Regions from separate parts of the Bacteroides graminisolvens genome, predicted to be linked through region 4. Evidence: riboswitches for the same ligand, from Rfam matches in the RefSeq annotation. Region 4 holds a riboswitch; each other region holds the start of a gene.
The links. Region 4 has a riboswitch for cobalamin ahead of ACKPCE_RS06985 (anaerobic ribonucleoside triphosphate reductase). Riboswitches for the same ligand answer to the same signal wherever they lie in the genome.
Positions count from the first base shown of each region.

Region 1: linked by a shared signal. The riboswitch ahead of ACKPCE_RS13465 (ribonucleoside-diphosphate reductase subunit alpha) and the one ahead of ACKPCE_RS06985 (anaerobic ribonucleoside triphosphate reductase) in region 4 are both predicted to bind cobalamin.
Region 2: linked by a shared signal. The riboswitch ahead of ACKPCE_RS09830 (uroporphyrinogen decarboxylase/cobalamine-independent methonine synthase family protein) and the one ahead of ACKPCE_RS06985 (anaerobic ribonucleoside triphosphate reductase) in region 4 are both predicted to bind cobalamin.
Region 3: linked by a shared signal. The riboswitch ahead of ACKPCE_RS11775 (TonB-dependent receptor) and the one ahead of ACKPCE_RS06985 (anaerobic ribonucleoside triphosphate reductase) in region 4 are both predicted to bind cobalamin.

Region 1 covers NZ_OY762556.1:3,188,501-3,191,641, forward strand. The annotation lists gene ACKPCE_RS13460 (linear amide C-N hydrolase) at 1-955, opposite strand, end outside; cobalamin riboswitch at 1,109-1,323, shown strand; gene ACKPCE_RS13465 (ribonucleoside-diphosphate reductase subunit alpha) at 1,384-3,141, shown strand, end outside.
Region 2 covers NZ_OY762556.1:2,383,702-2,386,842, reverse strand. The annotation lists gene fldA (flavodoxin FldA) at 1-469, shown strand, start outside; gene ACKPCE_RS09830 (uroporphyrinogen decarboxylase/cobalamine-independent methonine synthase family protein) at 715-1,689, opposite strand; cobalamin riboswitch at 1,745-1,951, opposite strand; gene ACKPCE_RS09825 (cation diffusion facilitator family transporter) at 2,019-2,921, opposite strand; gene ACKPCE_RS09820 (threonine/serine exporter family protein) at 3,058-3,141, shown strand, end outside.
Region 3 covers NZ_OY762556.1:2,763,495-2,766,635, forward strand. The annotation lists gene ACKPCE_RS11765 (cob(I)yrinic acid a,c-diamide adenosyltransferase) at 1-62, opposite strand, end outside; gene ACKPCE_RS11770 (cobyrinic acid a,c-diamide synthase CobB) at 78-1,379, opposite strand; cobalamin riboswitch at 1,426-1,651, shown strand; gene ACKPCE_RS11775 (TonB-dependent receptor) at 1,751-3,141, shown strand, end outside.
Region 4 covers NZ_OY762556.1:1,689,590-1,692,730, forward strand. The annotation lists gene ACKPCE_RS06985 (anaerobic ribonucleoside triphosphate reductase) at 1-1,288, opposite strand, end outside; cobalamin riboswitch at 1,479-1,666, opposite strand; gene trhA (PAQR family membrane homeostasis protein TrhA) at 1,788-2,438, opposite strand; gene ACKPCE_RS06995 (DUF3858 domain-containing protein) at 2,457-3,141, opposite strand, start outside.

The DNA of each region.
Region 1 (3,141 bases), 1.5 Mb from region 4:
CCTCGCCAGTGAGCGGTGCGTTTATATCCAGAAACAAAGGAGTCTTGGCAGAAAAATCAATGGCCTTCATATCAATTGTCTTAACATCCTTGCTTGCGTCGGTACGAAACTGAATGTTGGTGTGAAGGACATCATAAATCAACTGCCACTCGCCACGACCAATGTTATTGAGCGCATTCCACGCATAAATGATGGGATCACCGTCTGCCTTTGCATTGTAAAACTTCATGTAGTGAGCGGCCTTCGTGTATCTTTCCGACCATTCAAGCTTAGTCTTAGTCATGTCGAATTCCTGCTCGCCACCAAAAGCCTTGTAAGCATTGAGCGTATTCAGTTCTTGTTGATAAGGTTTGTTGCATAAAACAGGTACAGGCATTGTTTTCCTTGTTGAAATAACGTACTTGCCGTCTATCAGCTCAACGGCAGCCGTGTTTCCCTTTTTATCACTCAGAAAGAAATGACTACCCGGAAACCCAGGCCACCAGTCGATAACAGGCGCTTCATTCAGGTGCGCCACCACTTCACCTACCGTAGCAAAATTATCGAGTTGGTACTGAATCCAGTGTCCCCAAAATAAGTTAACTTTTTTTTCATCAGCGATAGAGTACGTTTTAGCCAGATAAAGTTCTACAATAAACAATCCTTTTTCATTAATTCCGTAACACGGCATATCTACACCTAAAAGATTGAAGCTCACAGATCCGTAGCGTGAAGTCCACTTGGCTTGTTGTTCAGGTACTGGTGTTTCGGAAACCAGTTGTTTCCAACTCATGCCCGTCTTTTGCACCCCTCTGCCATTAATAACCACCATGCCCGGCATCGATTTCCAGTTCTCATTAAAGCCAATCACACTGTAACCCTTGCCGTTCAACAAAAAGGCAGAACAAGCCAGCGAAGTAAAGGGTGCCACAAAAGAAGTAAAGATTAGCAGTGCTAGTAAAGTAAATTGTTTCATTGTTATTAAATTAAAAAGATTAACTATCATCAACCACTGATGAATGACAAATATATATCTATTTAACCATAGCATCACTACCCGTCAAACAGTTATTTAGAATCTTTAAAGATTAATATGCATTCAGTTGTATCGAGATAAATAAGAATACGCTTATCTTTATCGCGAATTGGTTCCGCATAAGCATTCCTGCTATTCGGATTAAAAGGGAATCGGGTGTAAATCCTGAACAGTCCCGCTGCTGTGAAACTCTGTAAACTTTCCGATACAAACCTATTGCCACTGTATCATACCCTAGAAACGGATGAACGGGAAGGCGTCGGAAACGAGGAGTAAGTCAGAAGACCTGCCATTCATTAAAGGCTGTTTCCACTCGTGGGTTAGGGAATCAGAACGAAAAGATACACTAATTTATCTCAACGTATTTCATGCAAATAGTTAAGAGAAATGGGACAACGGAATCCTATAACAGAGAAAAAATAGCCGTTGCCATACAAAAAAGCTTTGCCAGCACCGGCAAGGCCACAACACATGATGTTGTTTATAGTCTGGTGAAAGAAGTAGAACTCTTTTTAGAGAACAATGAAGACAGTCGCCATGTGGAGCGCATTCAAGATGAGGTGGAACGTTGCTTGATGGAGCAAGGTTACTATGCCGAAGCCAAAAGCTACATCCTGTACCGCTGGCAGCGCACCGAACGTCGCAAAGCCCTCCAACAGATTGTTGACACTACGGCAGATGATACGCTGGCCGACCTGCTCAAAGAAATTCAGGCCGACTTCACCGCCAAGGAGTACTGCCTCACCGTGCTGGCCGAGAAGTTCACCGGCTTTTGCAAACCCGACATGAGTGCCGATGAACGGCTCAACGCCCTCATCAAAGCAGCGGTGGAACTGACCACCCAAGAGGCTCCCGACTGGGAGTTTATAGCTGCCCGCCTGTTAAACTTCTGCTTAGCAAAGAAACTGCACATACAAGCCGAGCTAGCGGGCATTCACAGTTTCTACGACAAGCTGCGTTACCTCACTGATCAGGGCTTGTATGGCAGCTACATATTAGAGTCTTATAGCCCTGCCGAAATAGAGGAAGCGGCTGCCTTTATGCGCATCGAGCGCGACAAGCTGTTCAACTACTCCGGCTTGGATCTGTTGGTGAAACGTTACCTCATCCGCACACACCACCACGAACCGATGGAATCCGTGCAAGAAATGTATCTGGGCATCGCCCTTCATCTGGCCATGCCCGAAACCAACCAACGACTGCTGTGGGTGCAACGATTTTACGACATACTCAGCCGGCTGGAAGTAACCATGGCAACCCCTACCCTGGCCAATGCCCGCAAACCCTACCACCAACTATCGAGCTGTTTCATAGACACCGTGCCCGACAGTCTGGAGGGCATTTACCGCAGCATAGACAACTTTGCCATGGTGAGCAAGTTTGGCGGAGGCATGGGACTTTACTTCGGCAAGGTACGTGCAGCAGGCGGCAGCATACGCGGGTTTAAAGGCGTAGCAGGCGGTGTAATCCGCTGGATTAAGCTGGTGAATGACACGGCTGTTGCGGTTGACCAGCTGGGCATACGTCAGGGAGCCGTAGCCGTGTATCTGGATGTGTGGCACAAAGACCTGCCCGAGTTCCTGCAACTACGCACCAACAACGGTGACGACCGCATGAAGGCGCACGACATTTTCCCTGCTGTGTGCTACTCCGACTTGTTCTGGAAGATGGTACGCCAAGACATGAACCAGCCGTGGCACCTGTTTTGTCCCAACGAAATAATGAGTGTCAAAGGCTATTGCCTGGAAGACTCCTACGGTGAAGAGTGGGAACGCAAATACCACGACTGCGTAAACGATCCGCGCCTGAGCAAACGTACCATAGTCATCAAAGACCTTGTGAGACTGATCCTGCGATCGTCTATTGAAACGGGAGCACCCTTTGCCTTCAACCGCGACACGGTGAACAGGGCCAACCCCAACAACCACCAAGGCATTATTTACTGCTCCAACCTGTGCACGGAGATAGCACAAAACATGTCGGCCATTGAAAGCATTTCCACCGAAATACGTACCGAAGACGGCGACACCGTGGTGGTAAAAACAGTACGCCCGGGCGACTTTGTGGTTTGCAACCTCGCCAGCTTGTCGCTAGGGCACCTACCTCTGGAAGACGAACAACAAATG
Region 2 (3,141 bases), 690 kb from region 4:
TACAGAAGATGTGGCACGTAAAATCGCAGCAAAATTGGGCGTTGAAAAGTCTGATTTACACGATGCAGCCAAGATTTCGGAAGAGTTAGTTAACAAATATGATGTGTTGGTTTTAGGATCGGCCACATGGGGTGACGGTGAACTGCAAGACGACTGGTACGATGGTGTTAAAGTACTGAAAGCGGCCGGTATTTCTCACAAGTTCGTTGCGTTATTTGGTTGTGGTGATTCTGATTCATACAGTGACACATTCTGCAACGGCATGGGTAATCTATACGAAGAACTAAAAGAAACCGGTTGTACATTCTGCGGAAGAACTGAAACAGACGGTTATACGTTTGATTCTTCAATTTCTGTAGTCGACGGCAAATTCGTAGGTCTGGCTCTTGATGAAGTTAATCAGGACGATTTGACCGATCAGCGTATTGACAACTGGATTGAAAAGTTGAAAACAGAATGCCTTAACTAAACATTCATAATAGATATAACCGTTATACATTTCGTCAAAGTTATAGTTGTTTTTCTTATTTAACTTGTATTTTTTTCAAAGAGTGCCCTTAAACAAGGCACTCTTTTTTGATTGTATGAAAGAGTAAACAGACTTTTTTCGGGCTGCCCGAGAAAGATTAAAGCCCGATCGAATCACTTCGCCCGGGCTTCCTAAATAAACTTGGCAGAGTTTATTTCTTAGAAAATATACTAGTTATAAAGAAATCATTCGGTCTGGCCCCACAGCTTTTTAGCAGCTATCATGGCCATGTCAATGGTAGTCCATTGTTTCTTAAGCGCGGTTTCATACCCCTCATTGGGCAATACCTGCGCATTAGGCACACATAAACTTAACCTGTTTAGTGCAATATAAGGTGTTACTTCGTCTATCTTTTCATAGATCTCATCCAGCTCATCGGGCATCGGATAATGTGACGGAATAAATCCGAATGTAGCTTTCTGTTCTTTGATGAACCACAGCAGACTTGTACGCCCGCAACATTCATCATCATAATCCAAGAAAAAAGCCTTCACTCCTCTTATCGCCGATAACATATCGACAGAAGCATGAAATGAAACATACAAATCAGCCGGAATTGCTTCCAAAACCAAATTATTCAAGGCAATACCCTCTTCACAGACACTCCTCGAAGAATCATCAAACTGTATGTACCGACATCCCGAATCATACAATTTCTGAATCAATTTACAGTAGCTTGCACTTATATCTGAGACTAACAATTCTCTGTCTTCATAAAAAACGTCCAACTGCTCAGCATCTGTTTTCAACACTTCAGACAACAAAAGTGAAGGTGCCGGCAAAACCTGTTTGGCAATTACATCTCCCCCGGTGACGCCCGTCAGAAACATGAAATCATCGATAACAGGATGGTGATGAAAATCAATTCTTCCGTTCAGACAAATACCGGTCTTCTTAGCGTTTACGGGTTGTACACCTTCAAAACTCCACATAAAGTCAAGCGGCCACATGGCATTACGAAAACGCCCGTCTGTAACTACTTGTAATCCCGCCGACTTAAGTCGTTCTACCAGATTGCGGATTTCAGCATCTTCCATAGCACGTAATGTAACCAAAGAAATCTGCTCATTCCGATATTGCTCGCGAGCTTCTTTCAACGCCTGAGGCAAAAGAAACGCACCTGCAATGTCAATCTTGAACGGAGGCCTGATGTTTTCCATACGTAAAATATTAAATTGATTTTATCTTGTACTATACTCTTAACCCACGAAGAATATAGACTTCAAACAGATGGCAGGTCTTCTGACTTAGCTTCCGTTTTGATAAACCTTCCCGGCTAAGGCCAGTGGTTAAAGGGGTATTAATTATCAAAACGTTGAAAATAAAGCTTCACAGCAGCGGGACTGTCCGGGATTTACACCCGATTCCCTTTTAATTACCGCTACCGAAAAGTAGCGATAAACCATTCATGAATGCAAATATATGGAAAAGAATGAATAAGCAAAGCAATCTGTTGTTAATTAACACAAATAGCTGGTAGAATGTATTTTTAACATTTGTGCTCCGAACAAGAGTTTTCTACATCTTCAAACTCCAATGTCACGTGCCTGATTCCGGAGTTCAACAAGATGGTTTTCACCTCTTTCTTCACCACTTCGAGTACGCTAAAGTTTTCAATAACAATGTGTGCAGTCAGCGCCGTTTCCGTTGTACTTATGGCCCAGATGTGCAAGTGGTGGCATTCTACAACATCAGCGACTTCCATAATTTGCTCTCTGATTTTCTCTCCGTCAGTTCCTACCGGAACTCCGTCGAGCGACAGCCTAATGCTATCATGCAACAAAGACCAGGTAGAATAAATAATAATACAGGCAATGACAACACCAATGAGGGGATCTATGATGGACCAGCCGGTGTATGAAATAAGTATCCCCGAGAAAACAACTCCTACGGAAACCAACGCATCGGCAGCCATGTGCATGTAAGCTCCCTTCACATTCAAATCTTTATCCTTGTCTTTCATAAACAACCAGGCAGTTATTCCGTTGATAAACACACCCACACCGGCCGTCCAAGCAATAGCCACACCCTCTACAGGTTGCGGATTAACAAGTTTGCCCAAGCTTTCGCCCAGAATAATACCAACGGCAATCAACAAAATAATAGCATTCAACAAGGAAACAAGCACCGTACTCTTTTTATATCCGTACGTGTATCTTCCATTCGGTGCGATTTGCGCCAGACGAAAAGCAAGCATAGCCAGAATCAAACTAGCTACATCACTCAGATTATGTCCCGCATCAGATATAAGTCCCAGCGAATTATAATAGATTCCAATGCTAAACTCAGCAATGACAAAAGCAATGTTAAGTCCGATACCAATCAAAAACAACTTATTTAAAGACGTGATCACGGTAGTATGATCATGATGGTGGTGATGTTCGTGTTCCATCAGACAAATTATTAGTTATTCAATGCTACAAAGATAACTTTATCTTAAAACATATCAAATACCTAGAAGTATGTATATCAACTTCGTTTTTTTTGTAACTTTGCGGCCTGAACTGATATTTCACATTTATTTTTGTATGGACATTCACCACGAACTGAAAGAACTATCCAAGTTTTTGTCCGATTACTCCACCTCCTTAATGGCTGTAGGTGTGCAAACT
Region 3 (3,141 bases), 1.1 Mb from region 4:
CGGGTGCCACCGTGAATTCCGGTGCGTCCCTTATCGCCTCCTTTGGTGTATATCTTGCTCATTTTATGCAGATTAGGTTATTTCCATAAATCGAAAATGCACTGCTCGCCCCAGTACAGGTGCGTGTAGCCGGCGATAACGTTTTTGTAGCGTATCAGCGCTGTGTCTACCGGCGTGTTTCGGGCCGAATAAAGCTGGCAGTCACTCTCCATGGGGTTGCGCAGGCTTGAATAGTGAAACTCATGTCCGCGCCATGTTACGCCGTTGTACTCGCCCATCCGGTAGCCCAAGTGAAGTTTCATGTTCTCCATGGTGGCTTCCTGGTCTAAAACCCCCGCCATGGGGTACGAAATGCCATCCATGCCCGTTATGGAGTTGCACAGGTACATCATCCCTCCGCACTCAGCCAAAACCCGTCCGCCCGAAAGCGCGTAATCCCTAATGGACTGAATCATGCTTTTATTTGCGCTCAGTGGGCTTAAAAAGAATTCCGGGTATCCTCCTGGCAGATAGAGGAGATCTGCGCTTAGAGGAACGGAAAAGTGCCTTAGCGGGCTAAAGAACTCCACGCTACCATATTCTTTTAGCTGATTTATGTTTTCCTGATAGGTAAAATTGAAAGCTTCGTCATGCGCTACGGCAATTTTAAGTTTTCGGGGAGAACATGACGAAACGGGTGCGTATATGGGCTGTACGTTTTCCGTCTCTTTGCTGCAAATATTTAACAAATCATCTACCTGTATGTACTGTTCTATTGATGCGGCAATGCGGTCGGCAAACTCCTCGAAACGGAATTTTTCATCGAGTGTAAGGCCCAAATGACGCGACGGAATCTCAATGTCTTTTTGTCTCGGAAGGTACCCGAAGCAATGAACCCCTGCATCGGTACAGGCTTGTTTCAGGTAGCTGAAATGGCTTTCACCGGCTACTTGGTTAAAGATGACTCCGGCAATGCGCACCGTCGGATTGAAATGTTTGTATCCGTAAAGTATAGGAGCTACCGAGTAAGCCATGGAGCGGGCATTGAGAACCAGTACCACGGGAATTTGGAGCAGGGAGGCAATGGCAGCACTACTACCCTTCATACCATCGTATCCGTCGAACAACCCCATCACTCCTTCCGTGAGGCAAACATCGGCTTTGGCTCCGTAACGGCTGTAAAGCTCGCGCACATGTTCCTCGGAAGCCATCCATGTATCCAGATTCACCGAAGGGCATCCCGCAGCTAGTGCATGGTGCTGGGTGTCAATGTAATCGGGACCGCATTTAAACGGTTGCACCGCATACCCCCGTTTACTCAAAAGCCTGAGCAAACCCAGCGTGAGCGTTGTTTTTCCGCTGCCCGAAGAAGCGGCACCTATCAATATATGGGCATTCATTTGGTCTATCAATTTGAATTAATAAGATGCAAATATAAAATAAATTAATAACTTTGCGGCGCTTTGGTGATGTAACGAACATCCTGTTTGCTACATAAAAGGGAATCCGGTGAGAGTCCGGAGCAGTGCCCGCTACTGTAATCCCCTGCCCTTACGGGGCATCACCTGAAGAGCTTACTCGCTCACATGCCACTGTTTCTTATTGCATAATGAAACGGGAAGGCGCTCTTCAAGGGGAAAGTCAGGAAACCTGCCAGGCAATATAATGAATACAGCAATCCCGGGGTCAGGAATGCTATTTATTAACTACTTATCATATATCAATGAGGAAAAAATGCCTGCTTGCAATCCTTGTAGAAGGTTGCATTGTTATGAATTCGTTCGCGCAAGTAACGCTGAGCGGAAAAGTGATTGACGCAGAAAACGGACTACCCGTGAGGGGTGCCAACGTTCGTTTGGAACAAACTACTATCGGTTGTGCTACCAATGCCAAAGGAGAATTCACTCTCAGTAATGTGAAAGAAGGGGAACAAGTGCTCAGGGTGAGCTGCTTAAACTATGCTCCGCTTAGTCGGAAAATATCGGGCAGCAACTCCAATCTGGTACTAAAGTTGAAGAACGCGTACATCAACCTCGATCAGGTGGTTGTTACGGGTACCGGTACGCATCACAAGTTAAAGGACACTCCCGTACCCATTGAAGTGATGAGTGCCGCCGACATCAAGAAAGCCGGAATCACCGATTTTCAAACGGCCATGACCATGCTTCAGCCTTCGCTTTCTTTTTCAACCAATGCCATGGGGTCTTACCTGATGATGAACGGATTGAGCAACAAATACGTGCTCATTCTGGTGAATGGTAAGAAGCTGACGGGTGATACATCGAACAACATCGACCTGAGTCAGATCAACATGAACAACGTGAAGCGCATAGAGGTTTTGAAAGGAGCTGCTTCTGCTCTTTACGGCTCCGATGCCATTGCCGGGGTAATCAACATCATTACAGACAACCCCAAGAATTTGATTACCGTTACTTCGAATACGAAGATGGAGGAGCGCGGGCAGTTTACGCAGGGTGTCAATGTAGATGTTAACACCGGAAACTTCGGATCGTTCACTTCATACACCCGTCAGCAGTCGGATAGCTGGAAGCTGAGTTCGTACGACGAGGATGGTAACCTGACGGATAAGTTACCCGTGAATGCTTTTTATTCCGATGTGATTAATCAGAAATTTACCTACTCGCCTACCGCGGCTTTATCCATGTATGCCGAAGGCGGATACTATGACCGGATGACGAAGCGTCCCGTCAGTGCTTACACCTACAACATGAAATACGATGCGTACAATTTGGGTGCCGGTGCCAAATATTTACTGGGTAACTCATCATACCTCAGCTTGGATCTGACTAAAAACAACTACGTGTCATACTATAAATACCTCAAGGAGTCGGGCAATTTTAAGGAGGGTGATGAGAGCATGACCAAGAAACAAAACTACTACAACGCCAATTTGAAAGGAGTTTTCAAACATTCGGATGCTTTTAAAAGCATTGTGGGATTGGAGTATGTTACCGACGAGTTGAAGCGTCCCGATGCGAGTGTTGACGAAAGCGTATATACCGCTGCGGCTTTCTGGCAGGAAGAAATCAATATACTAAAGAACCTGCAGGCCATTGTGGGACTTCGTTATTCGCACCACGAAACTGCGGGCAACGGCTTTACTCCCAAGGCTTCGTTGATGTATAGTCTGGGCGACTTTAA
Region 4 (3,141 bases):
TAGCCGTTGTGCGGCATGCTTTCAAGAACAAGTCAAAGTTACGCGCATTAAACTGCATGTTACCGTCGATAGCTTCTTCAAAATTCTCCATGGCTCGTTTGTAATCCTGCTCTGAGTAAGAAACTCCGTCTTTTACTTTGAATATCTGTATCGGGAATACAGGCACTTCGCCTCGTGCCCCCAACCCTTCTGTTGTTGCTTTCAATAGTTCTTCAATAACCATGCGACCTTCGGCCGATGTATCTGTGCCGTAATTGATAGAGCTAAATACTACCTGATTACCCCCACGTGAATGCATGGTATTGAGGTTATGAATAAATCCCTCCATTGCCTGATGCGTGTCCTTGCGTGTTTGGGCGTATGCTTTTTCAAAAATCATATTCATGGCCGGTAACTCAATGGTGACTCCTGCGTCGGCCAATGCCTGGCACAGCTTGAGGCGTCCTGCCGAATCAGTATCTATTGAAGATGCATGTTGCGATACACATTCTTTTATCTCAGCATGCTGCGTATGGTTGGTTAGCAGACTGATGTAAAAGTCTATACCCGACATTAAATGCTTAATGAAAGACTTGTAAACCCCTTTGGCCATAAAGAAGTCAAAAGCCGGAATGGCTTGTCCGCCGTGTTGCTCGTTTTGATTTGTCTGGAAGATGATGGTTGCCAGTGTGGCGTAACTCTGTATGCTTTGTGGAGTTCGTATGCTTCCGTTTTTAGTGCGGAAACCCCGTTCAAACAAATCATCCATATCATACTGTATGCAAGTGGTGGTCTTGGTTGGATAGTAGTCGAGGTCATGAATGTGTATGTCGCCCAACTGATGTGCTTCAGCAAAACGTTTGGGCAATAGGTAGCGGTACGTATAATCTTTGGTCACCTCCGAGGCAAACGTCATCATTTGTCCGGCGGGAGTGTGGCTCGACATGTTGGCATTGCTCAGGTTGATATCGTTTTTGTCGATGGCCACAATGCCATCCATGATATGCTTCATCTGAGTTTTCTTGTCACGTTCTGTGTTTCGCCATTCTCTGTAAATAATATACTTCTTGGCAACTTCGGGGCGAACTTTCATGAGCTCCTTTTCTACCAGATCCTGAATAGCTTCGACAGAGATTGTGGAAGATGTAAAATGGGCAATTACCTGCATGGTAATATCAGCAATCAGTTTGTCTTCGTTCGTTATGCCCGTGGCATTGAACGCTTTGGTGATTGCATTTTTAATCTTGCTGATGGAAAAATCTTCTTTTTTCCCATCTCTTTTAACGATAGAAATCTCAGCGTAATTCATAACTTATGCTTTAATAAATAAGTAATCTTTTTACTCTCAGGAGTATGATTACGCTGCGGGGTAGTGAGGCAGTAAGGTGATGCTTGTGCATACCAAACAGGATGAGTTGTGACACATCATTCTCTTGTTTGTTCAATGTGCATGAGCATTGACGAAGAACTTCACTGGCTTTAACTCCCGAAAGCGTAAATATTCCATGATTGTTTTGGCAGGTCTTCTGACTTATCTCTCCTCTGAAACGCCTTCCCATATTTAATAGATACAGTGGCATGTATGTCTCAGATTCACAGAGAATTACAGCAGCGGGCACTGTTGCCGATTTACACGGCATTCCCTTTTACTAAACCTCTTTTTAGTACCAGAACTGTTACAAAGGTAATGCTTATTGCAATATCTTGTAGCGTAGTGAGTGTTAAAATTGAAACCGGAAACGGATAATTTTTCTTTGGCCCTGATTATCAAAGTTTTCCGTTTTGGAAAACTTTGATAAAGTTTTGGCTTATAAAATTTTCCAAATAGCTAAGATGTGGCATACACTTCCCAGCAAAATAAAGAGGTGAAAAACAAAATGCATGTACTTCACTTTGCGGAGTGAATAAAACAAGGCTCCTATGATATAAGAAACCCCGCCGCCGATGAGCCACCAGAGTGCCGCCATGGAGTGAATGGTTTCCAGTGAATCCGACAGGGGTTTGAGTGCCACTAATATGGCGGATCCCATTGTTACGAAACAGATCGTTTCCAGGTGACTGTGTTCTTTTAATTTTCTGAAGCTAAGCAGGGTACCGGCCAAGCAAGCCAACCACACGAATGTGAAAACTCCCCAGCCCCAATAACCGGCATCGCGTAGTACCAGTAAAGTGAAAGGCGTGTACGTGCCGGCAATGTGCCAGTAAATGGCCGCATGATCTGCCTTGCGAAGCAAATCTCTTCGTTTTCCCGGATCACTGCTGTGGTACAGGGTGGAGGTAATATAAGAAGCCAGCATTCCGAATAAATAGGTGGTGACACAAGCGGAGGCCCAAGAGTCAGAGCTGTTCTCCGCTTTGTGTAATAAGAAATAACCAGCAATCAGTCCCATGAATATGCCTACTCCATGGGAGATGCTGTTGGCCAGCTCTTCGCCGGCAGTATATCTTTTTGTTGTCATTTGAAGAGTTTGAACGTTTTATTCCTTCTTTAAAACAATCTTTCCTCCATAAAGGTCGGATATTGTTTGGGCAAAGTTAGCGAACTCTTCGTATGTATTGGCCGGGAATTTCCCTTTTTTTAGAAACAATCTTTGTCGTACGCATATCTGTGTACCTTTGTTTTCGATAGATGATTCGAAAGAGCCGAATCGGCAACTGACGGATGTGGGTTTGGGCATTGCCTCCAGTACGAAACCTTCGGGTAGTGTAATAAGCACACTGTCGGTGTCAGCATATCCGTATTTGATGTATATGTCACTGGTGCGTTTTTCTTGTTTGGGAACAGTGAAATAGTTTCGGAAAAGGTTGGCCGGAATGAATAACCTGTTGCCCGTTTTATTCCCAAATTGCTGGCATTCGGTTTGAAACTGAACATCTATTTGCGGATTAGCCTGCTTGCTTTCCTGAATGGATATGTTGTTGACACTGGCTTGCGTCAGTCTGATTTGCGAACGTAACAAATCTTTCTGTTCATCGGGTTGCATGTGCGTAATGGCCGACAGGTGCTCATACTGAAACAAGTCGCACTTCTGTGTAGTCTGGATGTGCGCTTTTCCATTATTATCGAGCGTAATTTGTGCGGTACGTATTTGCGTATTCACAGAGTCGGGATAGGAAGGTAAAGTGCATAACTCACCTCCGTTCTCTTTGATCAGAATGGCA